DNA from 4 places in the Alteribacillus sp. JSM 102045 genome. Region 3 is predicted to be linked to each of the others. Evidence: riboswitches for the same ligand, from Rfam matches in the RefSeq annotation. Region 3 holds a riboswitch; each other region holds the start of a gene.
What was found. Region 3 has a riboswitch for thiamine pyrophosphate ahead of ACE1TI_RS00920 (ABC transporter ATP-binding protein). Riboswitches for the same ligand answer to the same signal wherever they lie in the genome.
Positions count from the first base shown of each region.

Region 1 (3,122 bases), on a different contig from region 3:
GCGTATAAAACGGCGCTTCCTCACACGTCTCTAATTGTTTGTCCATGTTTTCTTTAATAAGATGCATTGGTACGTGCCCTGGGCCTTCCACCATCACCTGAACGTCATGCTCCCAAGCAATCTTTGTTAGCTCCCCAAGAGTCTCCAGTTCTGCAAATTGTGCTTCATCATTGGCATCTGCGATGGAACCGGGTCGCAAACCATCACCCAATGAAAATGCAATATCATAGGTTTTCATAATGTCACAGATTTCCTCAAAATGAGTATATAAAAAGCTTTCTTCATGGTGATAGAGACACCATTGTGCCATAATCGAGCCGCCCCGAGAGACAATACCAGTCAGGCGCTTTGCTGTTAACGGAACATACCGCAAAAGCACACCAGCATGAATGGTGAAGTAATCCACCCCCTGCTCCGCTTGTTCAATCAGCGTATCCCGGTAAACCTCCCAAGTCAGGTCTTCAGCAACTCCATTTACTTTTTCTAATGCTTGATATATAGGAACAGTGCCAACAGGGACGGCTGAGTTGCGGATAATCCATTCGCGAGTTTTATGGATATTTTTACCAGTTGATAAATCCATAATATTGTCTGCTCCCCAGCGCGTTGCCCAGGTCATTTTTTCAACCTCTTCTTCAATCGACGAAGAAACAGCAGAATTACCGATATTGGCGTTAATTTTGACATGAAAATGTCGTCCTATAATCATTGGTTCTGTTTCTGGATGATTAATGCTAGCGGGAATAATCGCTCTACCTTTTGCCACTTCGTCACGTACGAATTCAGGGTCCATATTTTCTCTTATTGCGATAAATTCCATTTCAGGCGTAATAATCCCCTGTTTAGCATAATGAAGCTGAGTAACATTCTTCCCCTTTTTTGCCCGCAGTGGTTTCCGTGTTAATCCAGGAAACACGTCATGATTAGCACGGGGATCATCTTCATCACGATATCCGTTATCTTCAGGTTTTGTATCACGGCCTTCATATTCTTCTACATCGGATCGTTCCTGAATCCATTTACTGCGAAGGGCAGGAAGTCCTTTTGTTATGTCAACCGAATAATCAGAGTCCGTGTAAGGTCCGCTTGTGTCATAGACACGTAGTGGCGGGTTTTCTTCTTCCCCAAAGCTTCCTGTTGTCGGACTTAGGTCGATTTCGCGCATAGGTACCTTAATATCCGGTCTTGAACCTTCTACATAAACTTTCTTACTACCGGAGAAACTGGACATGATGGAAATGTTTTTTTCATTTAATGAAGAAATGGACATAAAAAAATCTCTCCTTTTCAATAAGTTCATTGATAAAGGACGAGATCTAGAACATAACAAATTGCAAACAGGTAGAAGTACATAAAAAAGCCGGTCCCATTTAAAGGATGGACCCGGCTTTGTATATGTAGAAGTTTATTCATCATGGATGAGTTTCTAACTTCCCTACGCTGGTATGATCCAGATCAGGTCCAAAGGGTCAAGAAACTTCAAAGCATTTCTTTCTCAGCCCAGCTTATTGGACTCCCCTAGTTATGAGCTATTCTATTTTATTACAGTATAAATAATAATGAAGAAAAATCCAACCCTTTAGGAGAAAATGATTCTTATCTACTCCTTGTTGACCATTGTTTCTTCTACTCCGCTTCAATGTAAATTACATAAGGTTTAAAAAATCTTCGGAGAGAATCTCCCATCGATTGGTTATTACATCTCGTGTCAGGATGAAAGTATATGATTTTCTCTCTTTTCCCTGATCACGTTGATAAGATTGAAGTTCGACAGGTACCTCCAATGCCACGATAGGCAGTTTTTTCAGCTTTTTGAAACTCGTATGTTTTGAAACCATTCCCATCCGGTCCATACGTTTTAAAATAGCTGCCATTTGTAACGTATGAGGTTCAGACAGGGTCATTTGTAACATATAAGGATCACTTTGATTTATGGCTGTAATAAAAAGATCTATTATTTCGTATGGATTCATTTCATTACGGTATTCTGCCAGTTTCCCAGAGGCCTTTAAAACCATCAGTCGATGAGTTGGATCCGAGTTTTTTGTCCGGTGGGTTATGCTTCCAGCAAAGTGAATACAGAAATGGCCAGGAAACCCATTCGACAAACCCCCTCCCCCGTGAGGCATTCCATGCATAGAAGCAGCAATCATACGATCATTAGTGTTAACCAGAATAGCTCGTCTTTTCCAACTCCAGCTATTACCATAAATTTCTTTCATAATTTGAGTATCTTTTCTCGTTAACGGCTGTACATCTGCATGTTGATTACCAGCACGCTTTTGCACACGAAAACTTAAGCCAGTGTCAAGATCAATAACCTGAAATTTCACCTTATGAGGCAATAATGAACGAACATCTTCCCATGGAAGCATGTCACCATAATATTGCTCACGTACTATATATTCAAATGGAGAATAAGAAAAGCCTTGCAGTTCTTGGGGTTCTTTAGCATTAATAACCAATGGTCTGCCCATTAGCAAGGTAAAGATTAATATGGATATCATAATGTTTAACTGTGTTTTCAACCCCATCACTTCCAATGTCATTGTCTTCACCTATTTTGTTCTCTTACCATTAAATTATTCAATCCTCTAAATGGATAAAAAGATATCATCAGAAGCTGTCTGTCTATACAAATTAACTGAAACAGATTATCCTCTGAATTCATCCATCATAAAGTCCAGAATGTCTAACTAAGAAATCCTGGACTTTAAAGTCATAGAATCGGAGCTTATTAACTTATTTCATAAATTTATCCTTATAATGACTCAGAGCGAGTAATGGAAATAAGTATTCATAACTATGATAATGAATATAAAATCCTCCTGGGAGACCCTGTCCTTTAGGATACGATGTTGTCCAATCACTTTTTTCAGATGACTCTAACAAAAACTTAATCCCGTGCTTTATTTCGGAAGTTTCTTCATTTTCTGCTGCTATAAGTGTATCCAGCGCCCAGGCGGTATGAGTCCGAGTGCTTGCCTGTAAAGAAACATACTTTTTATTTATGTCACTTTTGCACGATTCCCCCCATCCACCGTTTTGGTTTTGGATTTCACATAGCCATTTTATTGCCTTCTGAATGGACGAGTGATTTTTACGAAATTTTACGGCCATTA
Region 1 covers NZ_JBHFQG010000028.1:5,119-8,240, reverse strand. The annotation lists gene thiC (phosphomethylpyrimidine synthase ThiC) at 1-1,270, opposite strand, end outside; TPP riboswitch at 1,416-1,530, opposite strand; gene ACE1TI_RS16200 (hypothetical protein) at 1,647-2,558, opposite strand; gene shc (squalene--hopene cyclase) at 2,743-3,122, opposite strand, start outside.
Region 1: it holds a riboswitch for thiamine pyrophosphate, as region 3 does, so the genes downstream of both, thiC (phosphomethylpyrimidine synthase ThiC) here and ACE1TI_RS00920 (ABC transporter ATP-binding protein) in region 3, are expected to answer to the same signal.

Region 2 (3,122 bases), on a different contig from region 3:
GGACCAGGAGCGAAGTGTAGAATTTACTGTAACTTACAGTAGCGATACGAATCTGAACGATATGTCTTTATTAGTTGAAGATATTATTGAGGATGCTGATTTAGCAGATAGCACCAGTTATGCTTTTTCTGGGGAACAAGAACTTCTGAATGATGCGATTGAGAGCCTTGTATTCGCGTTTTTGCTTGCGTTATTGTTCATCTACCTGGTGATGGCAGGACAATTTGAATCCTTTAAATATCCGTTTGTTGTGATGTTTAGTGTACCGCTTGTAGTAATAGGGGTGATGCTGGCACTTACTATTACGCAGACGCCGCTGAGTGTTACAGTCTTTATCGGCCTGATTGTCCTGGCAGGTATTGTGGTCAATAATGCTATCGTGCTGGTTGATTATATCAATCAAATGAAAGAAAAAGGAATGCCTGCAAGAGAAGCAATCATTGAAGGTGTCAAACAGCGAACCCGTCCAATTTTAATGACAGCTGTTACCACCATATTAGGTGTTGTTCCACTGGCGCTGGGTATTGGAGAAGGGACAGAAATTCAACAGCCGATGGGGATTGCTGTGATAGGCGGACTCATCAGCAGTACATTCCTTACATTGTTTGTCATACCGGTGGTTTACAGTTTCTTTGATAAAGACACAAGAACGATGAATAAAAAATACGTCACGCCTGAAGGCAGGGTTGTTTATTCTTACGAGCTTAACCGGTATTATCAAGAAAGTGCTGCGGAGGAAGAAAATAATACGGCGCTTCCGGAACGAACGGAAAATGAGTCGCAGGCTTCAAGAGAGGTACGAAGCAAAGAGCAAGAAGAACATTTGTCAAAAGACGATATTATTTACTTGCTTGAACGTATTCTTCAGCAATCAAAAGGGGAGTCCAAAAATATAGAGCAGCAAAGAAAAGAAGATAGTGACCGAAATAACGAGTAAAAGCACTTATTTGACACTGCTGTTAGTGTCAAGTAACATGGAATTAACTTAAAACAATAATCCACTAGGGGCGCTTTGGAAGCTGAGATGATGCATTGAATGCATCGGTCCCTTCGAACCTGATATGGTTAATGCCATCGTAGGAAAGTGGAGCGAAGATATACGATAAATGATGTCGACCGCTCTCTTTCGGAGAGCGGTTTTTTTAATTATAGGAGGTAATATATATGGGGAAAGTACCAAGTGCATTATCCATTGCTGGGACGGATCCAACGGGCGGAGCGGGTATTCATGCCGATTTAAAGACCTTTCAGGAACGTAAAGCATACGGAATGGCGGTCGTCACTTCAGTCGTAGCTCAAAACACAAAAGGCGTTCAGGATGTTTGGCATGTCCCCCTCGATATGGTAGAAAAACAAATTAAAGCTGTACTAGAAGATATTCGTCCAGATGCAGTGAAAACAGGCATGATCGCTACACCAGAAATGATTGAAAAAGTGGCTGAACTGTTAGAGAGACAAGATCTTCCATTAGTTGTAGACCCTGTTATGGTAGCAACAAGTGGTGACTCCTTAATGGAACAGGAATCTACAGAACTTATGAAAAAACGGCTGTTCCCGCTTGCCCGCGTTATTACACCGAATATTGCAGAAGCCGAAACGTTGACAGCAATGTCTATAAAAACTCAGGAAGAGGCTGAACAAGCAGCGAAAATGCTAGTGGATGAAATGGGTGCGGAAGCTGCTTTGGTAAAAGGCGGACATTTAACAGGAGACGCTACCGATATTCTATATTGCAACGGGAAAATTGAATATTTAACTGCTCAGCGCACTGATACAAATCATACCCATGGTACAGGCTGCAGTCTATCAGCTTCTATTGCCGCTGAACTCGCAAGAGGAAATGATATTAAAGATGCAGTGTCAAAAAGTAAAATCTTTATTTCTCAAGCTATTCATCATACGTTGGGTATAGGCAAAGGGGATGGGCCGGTAAACCATTGGGCTTCTCGATTAGATAAAAATGATATTTTAGTGTAAGGAGGAGCTTTTATGAGAAGTAAAGAGGTAAGTAAGCTTTTAGAACAAGTTAGAGAGCAAAAACCGTTAATTCATAATATTACCAATGTAGTGGTTACGAATTTTACTGCAAACGGAATTTTGTCTATGGGTGCGTCTCCTGTGATGGCAAATGCTGTGCAGGAAGCAGCTGATATGGCTTCGGCAGCGGACGCGCTCGTATTGAACATCGGGACATTAAATGAGGGCCAGGTCGAATCGATGATGCTGGCCGGAAAGCAAGCAAATGAAAAAGGAATTCCAGTGGTGCTTGACCCTGTAGGAGCTGGAGCAACAACGTATAGAACAGAAACAGCCCGTAATCTTCTCGAGCAACTAAATATTACGTTATTGCGAGGGAATGAAGCAGAAGTTTCAGCGATAGCAGGGCTGGACAGTGATATACGTGGAGTAGATGCTTCAGGCAGAGAAAGGGACCTTGGAGCCATCGCAGGTCATGCTGCCAAGACATTAAATATTCCAGTAGCTGTTACGGGAGCAAAAGATGCTGTAACAGATGGAACTAATCTATATACGATTTACAATGGCCATTCCATGCTGACAAAAATAACAGGAACCGGGTGTCTTGCCAGTGCAGTTACAGCGGCTTTTCTTACTGTATCAGGAAGTGTTGCAGAAGGGGCAGCCGCAGCATTAGGTTATTATGGAGTTGCAGCAGAAAGAGCAGAAGGATTTGCTTCAATGGAAGGCCCCGGCACCTTTCAAATGGAGTTGCTTAACGCTCTTTACCACTCAGGCGAAATGGATTTTAAACAACAATTGCATATTGAAAAAGAAGTATTAGACCGGGGAGGATCTGGAAATGAATAAAGAAGATCTTTTACTGTATTTTATTATGGGAAGCAATAACACTTCAGGCCATCCTTCTGAGGTCTTAGAAAAAGCAATCAAAGGCGGAATTACATGCTTTCAGTTTCGTGAAAAAGGAGTGGGAGCGTTAGAAGGTAAGGAAAAAGAAAAGCTGGGCAGAGAACTTCAATCTATTTGCAAAAACCATCAAATTCCGTTCATCGTAAATGATGATACAGAACTCGCTATCTTATTAGAAGCAGATGGTATCCATGTTGGGCAAGATGATGAGCCAGTAGAGGATATTAAAAAGAAAT
Region 2 covers NZ_JBHFQG010000015.1:16,414-19,535, reverse strand. The annotation lists gene ACE1TI_RS11465 (efflux RND transporter permease subunit) at 1-937, shown strand, start outside; TPP riboswitch at 994-1,100, shown strand; gene thiD (bifunctional hydroxymethylpyrimidine kinase/phosphomethylpyrimidine kinase) at 1,165-1,977, shown strand; gene thiM (hydroxyethylthiazole kinase) at 1,990-2,826, shown strand; gene thiE (thiamine phosphate synthase) at 2,819-3,122, shown strand, end outside.
Region 2: it holds a riboswitch for thiamine pyrophosphate, as region 3 does, so the genes downstream of both, thiD (bifunctional hydroxymethylpyrimidine kinase/phosphomethylpyrimidine kinase) here and ACE1TI_RS00920 (ABC transporter ATP-binding protein) in region 3, are expected to answer to the same signal.

Region 3 (3,122 bases):
GACCGGGCAGCATACGCGGGCGATCCAGAATTTGTTGATGTACCAATGGAGGGGCTGCTGCATCCAGATTACATCAAAGAGAGAAAAGAACAGCTGTCTGTGGATGAAAGAAATGAACATGTCGAAGCAGGGGATCCATGGAAGTTTGAGGAGGCAGAACAAACGAAGGAAATTGTGGAACAAGCAGATGACAAAGAAATTGGTGAAACCACACACTTTACGGTAGCTGACAAGTGGGGAAATGTTGTCTCCTATACGACAACGATTGAACAAGTATTTGGCACAGGCATTATGGTTCCGGAATATGGGTTTATGTTAAATAACGAATTAACTGATTTTGACGCTAGACCAGGAGGTGCTAATGAAGTGCAGCCAAACAAACGACCACTAAGCTCTATGACACCGACCATCGTATTAGAAGATGGAAAACCTGTGTTAACCTTAGGATCACCGGGCGGACCAACGATCATTGCTTCCGTACTGCAAACATTTTTGAATATTATAGAGTATGACATGGAATTAAAAGATGCTGTGGAAGAGCCTCGTATTTATAACTCTCATACTTCCGAGACAAGGTGGGAAGAAGGAGTGCCGGAAGAAGTAAGAGAAGAGTTAATGGAAATGGGGCACCGCTATGAAAACAGCCCTCGATCAATTGGGAACGTCCAAAGTATTTTAATAGATCATGAAAACGGCACGTATCATGGAGTAGCTGATTCACGCCGGGACGGAGCAGCCATTGGGGTATCGAACAAGGAAAATGGTTTTAAACTCAGCCTTCTATTAAAATAACAAAGTTTGAGAAGAAGGAGCTTATATGTGGAATGGCTCCTTCTTTTTCGTGTCGTGACAGCCCAATTCTTATGGTCTCTATTTTATGTTAACTTTGATCTTCACTCTCCATAATACCTTCTTCTTCCTCTGGAAAATCTGGTTCACGGTCTTCTTCTATTTCTCCATTTTCCGTACCTTCTACAAACGGATCAGCCACTTGTTCCTGAGGGGCCGGAAATTCTCTCCAGGCCTCGTCTTCTTGAGCAGCTGGATTGTTTCTTGGCGGTTGATTCCTGCGTTCCATATCCATCCTCCATTTCAATCAATTTCGCTTAGCATGTGCAGTACGTCAATGATTTATTAAGGAATGGGTTTTCGCAGCTTAAGATTTGTGCTATGTTAAAAAGGAGATAATTGTTATGAAGTGAGCTTATAAAACAATCGAATAGCTTGACACTAGGGGTGCTGGATCATAGCTGAGAGGGACTTATATTGTCCTAACCCTGGAACCTGAACTAGTTCGTACTAGCGGAGGGAAGTGTGAGCGAGCCTAAAATGATGATAGGTTTATTCTGTTTATGTCATTTTATGCAAACCCATGACCACTCTTCGCTGGAGTGGTCTTTATTATTGGAAAAATGAAACAGAAAAGGATGGAAAGGCGCGGGGGTGGAGTATAATTATCAGGCAAAAAGTGTGGATGGTCTATGGATAAGCAAAATGCACGAACACAGCTCACTTTTCAGAATGTTTCTTTTCATTATGGACAAGAAGAACATGCTTTACCTATTTTTAAACATCTTAATATTGACATCTATAAAAGAGAATTTGTCAGCTTGCTTGGACCGAGCGGTTCTGGTAAGTCAACGTTTTTCAGGCTTGCAACAGGCCTTGATATTCCAAAGGAAGGCCACATTTATATCGATCAAAAAGAAGAGAAAAACCGCCTTGGGAAAGTGGGCTATATGCCGCAAAATGATTTACTGCTTCCTTGGCGTACGGTGCTGGAAAACGGCGTACTGCCGTTGGAGGTAAAAGGAGTGAAAAAAACGGAAGCACGTCAGAAAGTTAAAAAACATCTAGACAAGTTTGGACTTGCCGGCACGGAAAATCGCTATCCCCATGAATTATCCGGCGGCATGAGGCAGAGAGTTTCTTTTTTACGGGCAATGTTAAGCGGAAATGATATATTGCTTCTCGATGAACCCTTTAGTGCGCTCGATGCGATGACCCGTTTCATGATGCAGGAGTGGCTGCTTGAACAGTGGAGCACCTGGCAGAAGACACTGATTTTTATTACACATGACATTGAAGAAGCAGTATTTTTATCAGATCGTATTTTTTTATTTACTAACCCTCCAATAGAAAACCAGCTTGAAGAAGCAGTCATTCCGTTAAGCCGGCCGAGAGGGACCGAAACTAGAAGCACCCCAGAGTTTATGGCCTTGAAAAATGAGCTGCTAAGCAGGATGAAAACGAGGGTGCAATCATGAAAAGCAAAGTGAATAGCAGTTTTTCCTATGCAGGATCGGCATTTATTGCAGCAATTTTTTTTATTGTTTGGGAAATTAGTGCCAGGCTATATGATCAAGCATATATTTTGCCCTCTCCGACAGAAATATTATTAAAGCTTTGGGAGCTTCGAGATGTGTTATTTCTTGTGCACCTTCCCGCCACTGTACAAATTATTCTGATGGGACTGGCGATCTCCATTTTTTGTGGAGCAGGACTTGCCATTTGGATGAATCAAAGCCGAGTGATTGAGCGCAGTATCTTCCCGCTCCTTATTACGTCTCAGACTATACCCATTATAGCCCTTGCTCCAATTTTTGTGCTTTGGTTTGGCTACTCAATCTGGAGTAAGGTGGCAGTCACCGTTTTAATTACTTTTTTTCCAATTACGGTGAGTACGTTTGACGGCTTAAGGTCAGCCAACAAGGAAATGGAAGATTTACTGAAAACAATGGGAGCAAGCTCGAAACAAATTTTTTTGAAAGTAAAAGTGCCCTCCGCTCTGCCGTATGTTTATTCTGGTATGAAAGTAGCTGTCACGATGAGCGTTATAGGGGCTGCAATTGGGGAGTGGCTCGGGGCAAACGCGGGGCTTGGTTACTTCAGCCGCCGTATGATGACACAAATGGACGGCGCAGGGGTGTTTGCGCCAATCTTTCTGTTATCTCTGCTTGGGATTTTATTATTTTTAGCAATAAAACTTTTAGAAAAAATTACAACAAAAAAATGGAGGGCTAAATCATGAAAAAAAGATGGAAAAACCCAAAAAGCATAGCTAGTGTACTCGCATTTTCGTTAGCTGCGCTGTCAGGTTGTAATGCGGAGGAAGAAGAGAA
Region 3 covers NZ_JBHFQG010000001.1:191,476-194,597, forward strand. The annotation lists gene ggt (gamma-glutamyltransferase) at 1-792, shown strand, start outside; gene ACE1TI_RS00915 (hypothetical protein) at 881-1,078, opposite strand; TPP riboswitch at 1,223-1,328, shown strand; gene ACE1TI_RS00920 (ABC transporter ATP-binding protein) at 1,482-2,267, shown strand; gene ACE1TI_RS00925 (ABC transporter permease) at 2,264-3,031, shown strand; gene ACE1TI_RS00930 (ABC transporter substrate-binding protein) at 3,028-3,122, shown strand, end outside.

Region 4 (3,122 bases), on a different contig from region 3:
CAATATACCATTTCTGTAATGTCCAGTTGCCATCCATAATCCCTCTAAAGAAGCGGCCCCTAAATATGGCATGCCATCAGTGGTTTGCGGCCTGACACCGCTCCATGACTCCATCCATTCTGCGCTTTGAAGGCCGGGAACAAGACGGAGCGCTTTCGAAAGCAGGTTCTGAACAGATCCTGCACTAACTTGTTTATCCATTCGCCCTTTTTGTTCTGTTGCACCTATAATGATGGAGCCGTCAGGCTTCGGAACAAGGTAAAAATCTGGTGCGTGAACTGTGGCTTTAATAACGGGCTTTGCTGGTCTGACTGCCAAACATTCGCCCTTCACCGGAACCATGGGCGGAATTTGGATTTCATGGTCCGTAATTAAATCAGACCATGCTCCTCCAGCTAGTACGACCTGTGATGAATAAAAGCTTCCAGCTGGAGTAGAAACGCCTTTTACTTTCCCTTCTTCTTGAATTAACCCAATAACAGGAGTGTATTCGTAGAAATCAGCTCCTAACAGGGATGCTCCGCGGGCGTATGCTTGAGTTAACTCTTTTGCCTTTACCTGGCCGTCTCCAGGAATAAAGAGAGCACCTTTTACCTCGCCTTTAATATTAGGTTCCTGAACGGAAAGTGCCTCCGGTCCCCGCCACTCTGCTTGTTCTCCTTCTTTTCTTTGAAAATCAAGCATTTCTAATAGATGACTTGCTTCTTCATCCGTCTGAGCTACTTTTAACATGCCATTGCGAAGGTAAGAAACAGGGATTCCAGAGGTTTCTTCTAACTCAGGTACCAGTTCAGAGAACATGTTTCTGCTTTTTCTAGCAAAGTCAAAAAAAGGACCATTTTCCTTGATTTCCACCTGTGCTCCAAGCATACCGGCTGCTGCACTGGATGCTTCAGCCCCTACTCTTGATTTTTCTACAACAGCAGTATGGCAGCCTCTTTTTGCAAGTTGATAAGCGATAGAACAGCCATTAACTCCGCCGCCGATTATCAGCACATCATATGCTTTCTTCATGTAATGCCTCCTCTGTTAACGCTCTTCGATAAGCTTTTGCCTCTCTAATTGGCTCTCCCGATTCATAAATGCCAGACATCACTGCTATACCGCTGGCTCCGTTGTTTATACATTCCTTCGCCCGAGCAGGAGTAATTCCGCCTATAGCTATTACTGGACAACGAACAGCTTGTGCCGCTTGTTTTAACGACTTTAATCCTCTAGGCACAGCTCCTAGCTTGCTGTTTGTTTTATAAATGTGTCCAAAAAATAAATAGTCAGCTCCATTCTTTTCTTTTTTTATAGCACTTACTTGACTATGTACAGAACAGCCTGTCAATAAATTCCTGTCATTTTGTTGTATTGGTACATTTTCAGGAAAATGAACGCCTCTCAAACCAAACTTAGCAGCCAGGTGGGGACCATTATTGAAAATGATTTTCCTAGGCGGCACACCTGCCTTTTTTAATTGTAGAAGTACCGACTCTGCTTTTTCTAAACTCCACTGCTTTTCACGAATGTGTATAAAATCCACATAAGGATGGATTTCAACAGTGACCCCAAGCCACACATCTATGGATTGTCTTCCAGTTGAGATTACATGTAAGGACGGTTTCATAATACCTCTCCTTTTTTAAAAGGCAATAAATCTTTCAAAGACAATCTAAAAAACTTCTATTTTCTTACGTTAAAACGAAAAAGACCGCTTTCCTGAGGATAGGAAAGCGGCCTGGTCAGCTTTAATTATGAGAGTCCATTGCGCTCCACTTTCCTCCGCTGGAATGATCCAGTTCAGGTTCTGAGGGTTTTAAAGGTTCACTTTAATCTCAGCCTTTCTTAAAGGCACCCCTAGTGGTTGTCTTTTCTATTTTTCTAAATTTTAAAACAAACACCCTGATTCTGTCAAACTAGTTTACAAGAGCTGTACTTTGCATTGTGATAAAATAGAGGAAGTTAATATGAAGGACGTGTTTTCGATGATGCAAGCAGCTTCTTCAAAAAAAAATGACTTGTTTGTTTTAATAGCAGGAATAGCAGGACTATTTATCGTAATGGGTATTGGAAGGTTTGCATACACCCCTATACTTCCGCTGATGGTTGAATCGACCTCTTTAAATAATGAAACAGCTGGATACTTAGCCTCAAGCAATTATTTTGGATACTTCGCAGGTGCTCTTTTAGCTGGAAAACTGGCATGGAAAAAAGGGAAAGCTTACAACGTCTACTTTCATCTTAGTCTGAATATAGCTTCTACTTTATTAATGGGAGCTGCAGTGAATGAGTTTATCTGGCATCTGTTACGCTTTTTATCTGGATTAACAAGCGGAATTATTTTTGTTCTCATTTCGAGTATCGTAATGGACCACCTTGTCCGGGCAGGGCGTGCCGCTTGGACAGGATATCTTTTTAGCGGAGTAGGTTTAGGTATATTATCTACCGGTCTTCTGGTACCTTTCTTGTCCAATTTATTTAACTGGGCAGGCATTTGGATAGCGCTTGGACTGCTTTCTTTCATTCTAGCATTGTTTATTTGGAAAAGGCTCACGGAAACACCCTCTCATGAAACAAATGTGAAAAAAAATCCTGCTGTTAATAATGTGACACCTCCAAAAACGAAATCTATACTACCGTGGCTTGGGGCTGCTTATGGACTTGAAGGAATCGGTTATATAATCAGCGGGACATATTTAGTAGCCCTTGCGGCAGAAATTCCTGTGCTTCAATCAAATCCTTCTTTAAGCTGGGTGCTCGTTGGGGCTGCTGCTGCACCTTCTTGTATAATATGGTCAGCCGCTGCATCTAGAATCGGAAACCTAACAGCACTGCAGGCTGCATTTTTTCTACAAATATTAGGGGTGCTCTTTCCTGTCGTTTTCTTTAATGGTATTGGCGCTTTAATTGGTTCCTTCCTTTTCGGAGCAACTTTTATGGGAATTGTCACCATGACAATCGCAGAAGCAAGAAATACCGCTGCCGGCGAAAGCAGTAGTATTATAGGAGGGTTTACTTTTATCTACAGCCTTGGCCAAATGATCGGACCAATTGCAGCTGGTTTGCTCATTTCTATAACAGCAGAACTTTCGGCCTCTTTTTATTTCGCCGCTGCCGTACTTCTAACAGGGATGGGG
Region 4 covers NZ_JBHFQG010000015.1:37,879-41,000, forward strand. The annotation lists gene thiO (glycine oxidase ThiO) at 1-1,014, opposite strand, end outside; gene ACE1TI_RS11560 (thiamine phosphate synthase) at 998-1,612, opposite strand; TPP riboswitch at 1,746-1,854, opposite strand; gene ACE1TI_RS11565 (YbfB/YjiJ family MFS transporter) at 1,953-3,122, shown strand, end outside.
Region 4: it holds a riboswitch for thiamine pyrophosphate, as region 3 does, so the genes downstream of both, ACE1TI_RS11560 (thiamine phosphate synthase) here and ACE1TI_RS00920 (ABC transporter ATP-binding protein) in region 3, are expected to answer to the same signal.